DNA from 2 places in the Kitasatospora sp. NPDC097691 genome. Region 1 is predicted to be linked to the other one. Evidence: riboswitches for the same ligand, from Rfam matches in the RefSeq annotation. Region 1 holds a riboswitch; the other holds the start of a gene.
The links. Region 1 has a riboswitch for cyclic di-AMP ahead of ABTY56_RS24395 (glycoside hydrolase family 16 protein). Riboswitches for the same ligand answer to the same signal wherever they lie in the genome.
Positions count from the first base shown of each region.

Region 2: another riboswitch for cyclic di-AMP. It lies ahead of ABTY56_RS13735 (NlpC/P60 family protein); the one in region 1 lies ahead of ABTY56_RS24395 (glycoside hydrolase family 16 protein).

Region 1 is NZ_JBEORY010000037.1:63,361-67,527, reverse strand. Features, by position in the region: gene ABTY56_RS24400 (COG1361 family protein) at 303-905, shown strand; gene ABTY56_RS24395 (glycoside hydrolase family 16 protein) at 983-2,278, opposite strand; cyclic di-AMP (ydaO/yuaA leader) riboswitch at 2,280-2,409, opposite strand; gene ABTY56_RS24390 (esterase/lipase family protein) at 2,757-4,085, opposite strand.
Region 2 is NZ_JBEORY010000015.1:71,435-75,601, reverse strand. Features, by position in the region: gene ABTY56_RS13740 (C40 family peptidase) at 1-214, opposite strand, end outside; gene ABTY56_RS13735 (NlpC/P60 family protein) at 442-1,560, opposite strand; cyclic di-AMP (ydaO/yuaA leader) riboswitch at 1,571-1,724, opposite strand; gene ABTY56_RS13730 (C40 family peptidase) at 2,061-3,098, opposite strand; gene ABTY56_RS13725 (NYN domain-containing protein) at 3,299-4,167, opposite strand, start outside.

The sequences.
Region 1 (4,167 bases):
AGGGTCGCCTCGGAGCCGTGGGCGGAGCGGGGCAGGACGACCGCCGGCCAAGGCGGGGCGATCGCCCGGTCAGGGAGGACGACGGCCCGGCGTCCTCCGTTCGAGCGCACGGCGGGCGGGGCGGGTCGGGTCGCAACCCGGTCCCGGAGGCGGCTCGGCCACCCTGGTGCCGACGCGGCCCGCGACGGCGCGGGCCGCCGGAGCACGAGAGCAGGGTGACCGGGATGAAAGACCGGGATGTACGGGGCGGCGCGGAACCACGGGGCGGCGCGGGAGTCAGGGGGTTCGGCGGGGTCGGACTGGTGGCGGCCGTGGCGGCGAGCTGCGCGGTGACGGTGCTGGCCACCGGCCCGTCCTGGGCACTGCGGCGGCCCGAGCCCCGCCCGGCGGTGGACGTCGTCGCACTGGGCGTGCCGGTCACACCGGTCGCGCCGGCCGCACCTGCCGCACCGGGCGGGTCCGCCGGTACCGCAGTGTCCACCCTGCCCGCCCTGGTCGCCCAGCCGTCCCACTCCGACCTGGAGGTCGTCCGGCTCGACCCGGAGCCGGCGGCGCCCGGCGGCACCACCACCGTGCACGCCTTCGTCGCCAACCGGGGACCGGACACCACCGCATCCTCGTTCACGGTCGTGGTCACCCTGCCGGAGGGCGTGACGCCGGAGGGCCCGTACTTCCCCGAGGACTGTGAGGTCTTCCAGAACGGCCACCGGGTGCGCTGCGTCTTCGGACCGGGACTGAGGGAGGGGCGCAGCGCCACCGCGCTCATTCCGGTCCGGCTGTCCCCCGACCTGCCGCCCGGAGAGCTGGCAGGCTGGGTCGCGGTGCGCAGCGCGGACGACCAGGACGAGGGCAACAACCGGCAGCCGTTCGACATCAGGGTCATCGAGTCGACCGACGGCTCCTGAACCACGTCGACCCACCGGTCACCGGCCGCCGGCGAGCGGCTGCCGGCTTCCGGTGACCGGTGGGACGTCCTACCCGACTACCGGTAGACGCGGACGTAGTCGGCGGCCATGGTGATCGGAGCGGTCCCCTGCGGCGCGGGGTGGTACTGGCCCGCGCACACCGAGAGGTTGAGGATCAGGTACGCCGACCAGTCGGCGCCGACGCCCTTGCCGTCCGAGAAGACCTTCACACCGTTGACGTACCAGTCCACCGAGTTGGCGCCGTAGTAGGTGCCGATGGTCACCCACTGGTCCTTGGCGACGGCACTCGCGTCGGTGTAGTACTTCGCGTTGCCGGGGTTGACGTGGTTGGTCAGCTCCAGCAGGTTCGGGTTGTCGGGGTGGTACTCGAAGGAGTCGACCTCCCCGTTGCCGTTCTTCCAGGTCCACAGGGCCGGCCAGGCGCCGGTGCCGGCGGGCAGCTTGACCCGGGTCTCGGCGTAGTCGCCGGTCTTGACCTGGAATCCCTCGCTGGAGCCCTCGGTGGTCAGGAAGCCGGTGTTCCAGGACTGCTTGCCGTTCTCCAGGGCCGGGCCGCCGGAGGTGGCGGTGAAGGTGGCGACCCCGTTCGCGACGGTGACGTTGTTCTTGTTCAGCCAGTCCAGCTTGTTGTCGTCCGGGTTGTGGTTCCCGTACTTGTAGGCGGTGCTCTTGTCGCCGACCCAGCGCTGGCCCCAGGAGATGGCGCTGTTGAACTCGTCGGACCAGGTCAGCGACTTGCCGGCGACCGGGGAGGACGGCGCGGGGGTGGTCGGGCTCGCCGTGGCGCTCGGGGTCGACGTGGGGGTCGGCGTGGCGCTCGGGGTCGACGTGGGGGTCGGGGCCGGGGTGGTGGGGGTGGCCGTCGGGGTCGGGGCCGGGGTGGTGGTGGCCGAGACCACCAGCTGCTGCGAGGGCAGGTTGTGCCAGCCGCCGCCGAGGTCCTGCCAGAAGCCGAACTGGGTGTACGTCCCGGCGGGCAGGGTGCGCGCACCGCTGGTGAAGTTCACGCCGCTCGGGCAGATCTGCACGTTGGAGGCGTTGCCGGGGAAGTCGAGGTTGGTGCCGCGCGCGTCGCGCACGCCCACGCCCACGGTCTTGGCGGTGAAGCAGGCCGAGGAGTGCAGGCTCAGCGAGGCGGCGGTGGCCTTGCCCGCGACCATGGTGGCGGGGGCGAGCCGGTCCTGGGTGACGGTCGGCGCGGTGGCCGCCTGGGCACCGGTGACGGACGGCACCCCGAGCAGGCCGGCGCCGCTGATCGCGAGCGCGCCGGTGGCGGCGAAGGCGGCGTTGCGGCCGCGGCGGGAGGGGCGGGCGTGACGCGGCGCACGGCGCCGGGCAGCAGGCTTGGGCATGAGGTGACCTCTGCGACGCCTGCGAGGTTAGCTGTCGGGTTCGGGCTGCAGTTGCCCGGCCGCCTGTGGAGCGGCTTCACCCCTAGCCTCGACCCGTACGCGCGAGCGCACGGGCCGGGCGCCGACCTTGGTTTCCCCGCTCCCGTCCGCTGTGGTGCTCGGTGACCCGCCGGCGGGTGGACGGGACTCGGCGTCCCGGCGGCGGGGTCCGCCAGGGGCGGACGACCGTTGCAGGCTAGGCAGGCCGTACGTAAACGGACAACTCCGGCGGACCGGTTGTCGTGCAGCTCACAGTGGTGTCGATCAACGACGCTGTGTGGCGGCCGAGTTGATCAGTTCGGGTGGCCTGGAACGATGCCCTACGGGGTGACTGGAAGGGTGCTGTGAGGGGTGTCGCGGGGAGTGCCGGGTGGGGTGGCGGGGGTGGCGTCCGGCCGGGTGTCCGGCGGGAGGTCCGGCCGGGTGCCCGGCCGGACGTTCAGCCGAGCCAGGCGTCCACCTGGCTCTCGGCCTCCGGCGCCCACGCGAGCTCCAGGTGGTTGAGGCCGCTCAGCAGCCGGGTGCCGCCGACCGTCGCGATACCGGTGGTGTCCAGGGCGCTCGCCGTGAACACGATGCCGTCGCTGGGCCCGCGGTTCTCGTTGAGCACGCCCGGGATGTCCGCCGACCCGCCCGCCAGCAGGTAGGTGCGCACCGGGGCCGGGATCCCGGCCTGCTGGAGCGGGGCGATCAGGGAGCCCGCGTCGATCGCGGCCTGGATGCCCTGTCCGGACGTGTAGAACCCCTGGCCGCCGTAGTAGGTGGTCCACCAGTCCTGGGCACTGCCGTCCACCCCGTACCTGCCGTCCCAACGGGCGAGCAGCTGGCGCTGGCCCGGGTAGCAGTCGTACCCGCCGGTCGGCAGCACGCCGAGGCAGGGTTGCGCGGTGTACGTGCCGTAGCAGGTCATGTACAGGTGCGGGGACGGCGCGTTGGCGGTGCCGCCGCAGGCCGGCCACGTCGCCAGGTCGAAGGACCAGCCGTGGGCGTAGACGTAGTCGAGCCCGCCGTTCGGCCCGCCGAGGGTGACCAGGCGGCGCACGTCGCCCGCGTACGCCCGGCCCCAGGACGGCCGCACCGAGGACACGTACGCCCGGGCGGCGACCTCGCCCTTGCTCCAGGCCACCACGTCCACCTGCGGGACCCCGAGGCGGGCCCGGATCAGCGCGATCGCGTCGCCGACGGCCTGCGCCTGGAGCAGGTTGTCACCGTGCTTGTGGGCGAAGCCGATGGCGAAGACGCGGTGGCCGGTGCCCGCGAGGTACTGGGCGAGGCCGGTGGACGGGCAGGTCGCGGCGCCGCAGGTGCCGGTCTCCCCCGGGTTCGCCCAGGCGCGGTCGGCGTTGTCGTTGGCGCCGTGGACCAGCAGGACGGGCGTGGCCCGACTGCCGGTGTCCCAGCCGGCAGCGGAGTAGAGCAGGAAGCGGCCGGAGGAGGGCTCGCCGGTGCCGAAGTACGTCCGGCGGGCGCCGTCCTGGTCGCCGCGGCCGTCGGACGGGAACTGCTCGGTGCGGAAGCCGGGGGTGGTGTCGAGGTAGCGCTCGACCTTGGCCCAGCCGTTGCCGGGGGCGGGGAAGGCCGCTTCCAGGGCGAGGGGGGACGTGGCGGATTCCGTCTGGGCCCGGGCGGCGGTGGGGGTGGGGATGCCGAGGACGAGGGCCGCGAGGGCCAGGAGGACGGCGGCGAGCGCGGTGGGGGTGCGTCGCGCGCGGGTGCGGGTTGTGGCGGTGCGTCTCGCGCGGCCACGGGTTGTGGGGGTGCGTCTCATGGGCGGACGGTAGGACCGGCGCGCGACGGGTGCCCATGTGCCGGTCGCACACCCGGTGGGCAGCGCGGTGGTGATCCGTACC
Region 2 (4,167 bases), on a different contig from region 1:
GGGCCTCCTGCGCGGCGTTGTACTGCTCGGACGCCTGCTCGGCCTCCTCGTAGAGCTGCTCGACCTGCGCCTGGACGTCCTTGCGGTCGGCCGGGTCCGGGCTGCCGGGGGCGGCGTGGGCGCCGCCGCCGGTCGCCACGCCCAGCGCGGTGGTGGCGGCCGCCGTCAGCACCAGCGCACGGGCGAGCAGTTGGGAACGGCGGTGCACGGGCATGGCGGCAGCGGCTCCAATCCTGCGGCGCGGCCCCCGCGGCCGCCCATGGCGGGCGGCCGTCGAGCGGGAGTCCGGTGGCAGACGTTAGCGAGTCCGGGCAAGCGAGTCCAAACCCCACCGGACCCGAATATTTGACCCGTAATCGGACATTGGCCCGAGCGGCCGCCAACGCCGCAGGCCCGGCCTTCCGTGGTGGAAGGCCGGGCCTGGGAGGAGCCGAGGTGGGGTCAGACCCGCACGATGCCGCTCAGCGGCATGTTGGTGACGGCCTCGTAGCGGACCGAGGCACCCGGCTTGGGAGCGTGCAGCACCTGGCCGTTGCCGGCGTAGATGCCGACGTGGTGGGCGTCCCCGTAGAAGATCAGCAGGTCGCCGGGCTGGGCCTGGGACAGGTCGGTGCCGATCCGGGTGCCGGCGTGGGCCTGCTCCTGCGAGGTGCGCGGCAGCGACACGCCGACCTGGTTGAACGCCCAGACCATCAGGCCGGAGCAGTCGAAGGAGCTCGGGCCGGTGGCGCCCCACACGTACGGGCTGCCGACCTTGGAGGCGGCGGCCGAGAGGGCCGCGCCGCCGCGCGAGCTGCCGGCGACGATCGGCTTGACCGGCGTGGACGACGGCGTGGAGATGTCGGTGCGGCTGTTGTCGCGCGAGGCGCGGTCGGCGTTCTGCTGCGCCTTCGCGGCGGCGTCGGCCTGGGCCTTGGCGTCGGCGGCGGCCTTCTCCTCGGCCGCGCGCAGCGCCTGGCGCTCCTGCTCGGTCAGGGTGTTGAGCAGGTCCTGGGCGGCCTTCAGCTTGGTCTGGACCTCGTCCTTGGAGGCCTTCAGCTGCTGAGTGGTCGACTCCAGCTCGGCGAGCTTGCCCTGGGCCTCGGTGCGGTCCTGGTCGAGCTTGCGCTGCTGCTCCTGGAGCTGCTTCAGCTGGTTCTTCTGGGTGTCACCGGCCTGGTTCAGCGCGCCGGCCTGGTTGAGGAAGCTGTCCGGGCTGGACGAGAACATCAGCTGGACGGTCGGGGATATGCCGCCGTTGCGGTACTGCTCCCCGGCGATCTCGGCGAGACCACCCTGCAGCTCGGTCACCTGGGCCTGCTGACGGGCCACCTGGTCCTGCAGACCGGCGACCTGCTTCTCCAGGGTCTGCTGCTTCTCCTGGGCGGCGTTGTACTGCTCGGTCGCCACCTCGGCCTGCTCGTTGAGCTGGTCGACCTGCTCCTTGACCTGGTCCTTGGTCGGCTGCGGGTCGGCGTGGGCACCGGACTGCGCGGAGAGGGCGACGGCAGCGGCGGCGACACCGGTCAGGATCGAGACCCGGGCGCGACTGGCTGGCTTGGGACGACGATGGGACGCCACGAAGGCGGGCTCCTTCTTCCTACGTCCGCCTACCGGGTGAGCTGACGGGTTCGGGCCGGAAGCATGCCCTACGACGCCTCACGGCCGTTCCAGCGGCCGACCTGGCGCCGATTCACCCCGGAGGAACGTGGTTCCCCGGCTCCGCTCCGCAGCGCCCCCGACCACTGGGCTCCCCTGTCGGGCAGTCGCTTCGACCTGCCCCGCTGCCTTGCGAACTCGACGGTAACCACCGCCGCCACCCTGGCTGGGTGATCGACAGTGCGGTGGTTCGGGGCACGACCCTAGTAACTGAACCGTGATCGGTTCAAATCCTTGTCAGAAAAAAGACGGAAGATTACCCAAGTTCTTTTGTGAAAATGACCGATGGTGATCGCGACCGCACGCAAGGCTGATCAGGTCTCACCCGTCCGCCGCGAAACGGTCGAAAACCCGAACGCCACCCCCGTCGGAGGTGGCGCGGATCACAGGGGCCGTCGGGGGCCCTCCGGCGTGTCGGGCCGTCAGACCCGGCGAATGGTGTTGATCGGCATCGCGTCGGCCTTCATCACCTTCACCACGTCACCGGTGTGCGGCGCGTGGACCACCATGCCGTTGCCGATGTACATCCCGACGTGGTGCATGTCGCCGCCGTAGATGACCAGGTCGCCGGGCTGGGCCGCGGCCAGTCCGGGCACCGCGGTGCCGTAGTGGCCCTGCTCCTGCGAGGTGCGCGGCAGCGAGACGCCGGCCTGGCCGTACGCCCAGAGCATCAGACCGGAGCAGTCGAAGGTGCTCGGGCCGGTGGCGCCCCACACGTACGGCGAGCCCTGCTTGCTCATCGCCTTGGCGACGGCCACCGCGGCGTACCCGCTGGCCGGCGGCAGGTTGCTCAGGTCGACCCGGTCGCTGCCGCGCGAGGCCCGGTCGTCCTGCGCCTGCTGGGCCTTCAGCGCGGTGCGCTCGGCGGCGCTGAGCGAGTTCAGCAGGTCCTGGGCGGCCTGCAGCTTGGTGTTGACGTCCGCCTTGGCCTGGTTCAGGTCCTTGGTGGTGCTGTCCAGCGAGGCCAGCACGGCGGCCGCCTCGGTCTTCTCCTGGTCCAGCCGGCGCTGCTCGTCCAGCAGCGACTTGAGCGCCTCGGCCTGGGTGGTGCTGGCCTGCTGGACGGTGGAGGCCTTGTCCAGGTAGCCGGACGGGTCGGAAGAGAGCATCAGCTGGACGGACGGGTCGATGCCGCCGCTGCGGTACTGGTCGCCCGCCACCTCGGCCAGGCCGCCCTGCAGCTGGGTCATCTGCTCCTGGCCGCGGGCCACCTGGTCCTGCAGCTGGTCGGCCTGCTTGCGCAGCTGGTCGGCCCGCTCCTTGGCGCCGTTGTACTTCTCCGCCGCCTGCTCCTGCTCCTCCTGGAGCTGGTCGATCTGCGCCTTGACGTCCGTCTTGTTCGGCTGCGGCGCGGCGTGCGCGGCCACCTGGGCGGAGAGGGCGACCGCGGTCGCAGCGGCAGCGGTGAGCACGGAGACCCGCGCGCGGCTCGGCTGCTTGGGACGGCGGTGGGAGGCCAAGGGACCGGCTCCTTCTTCCAACGGACTCACCCGATCGGATGAGATACCGGAAAATAGGTTTGACGCCAGACCCTAGTGCGGATCTATCCGCTTTGCCACTCCCCCGAAGGCGTGAACTCCGTTCCCCACACCGACTTCACCACACCCGCACACCGTCGCGGACACGACGCTGACCAGGTGTCATCCTACCGGGCCGACGCTCAGGGCCGCGCCAGCCGGTTCAGCAGCAGCACCGACGCCACCGGGCGCGCGCCCGCCTTCCGCACGCCCTCCGCGACCTCCCGGTCGGCGGAGACCACCACCACCGGACGGCCCTGCGGCTCCGCCCGCACCAGACGGCGGATCAGCTCGTCCGCGGTCTCCCCGGTCCGGCTGAACCGCACCCGGACCCCGCGCGGCGGCGCCATCATCACCGGAACGTCCAGGTCCTGCCCGTCGAACACACAGGTGACCTCCGCCTGGGTGCGCTGGGCCAGCATCGCCAACCCGCCCAGCAGCCGGATCCGCTGCTGCTCCAGCGGCAGCGTCGGATAGCCGGTCTTGGTCACGTTGTAACCGTCCACCACCAGGTGCACCTGCGGGATCGCCAGCAGCTGGTCCAGCAGCGCCGGGTCGTCCTCGGCCAGCCCCCGCCGCGCCACGTCGTGCGGCGAGGCCGCGCCCGGCACCACCGCCTCCACCAGGTCCGCCGGGCGGATCTGGGAGACCGGCAGCGCCAGCTCCCGCTGCAGGCCCTGGGCGGACTGCAGCACGGTGTCCAGCAGCAGCCGCAGCCGCATGTCCTCGACGCTGCGCCCCTCGCGGGCCGACCGGCGGCCCTGCTCGGCGGCGTTCTCCAGTTCGGACACCCGGTGCTTGAGCCGCCGCGCCTCGGTCTCGGCCGCGCCGCGCTCGGCCGCGCCCTGCGCCTTCGCGGCCTCCAGCTCCCCGGCCACCCGACGCGTCTCGGCCTGCGCCCGGCGGGTGTCGCTCTCCAGCGACCGCACCTTCTTGCGCAGCGACTCGGCCTCCCGCCGGACACCCTCGAACTCCGCGCGCTGCCGGTCCAGGTCCGCCCGCGCGGTGGCCC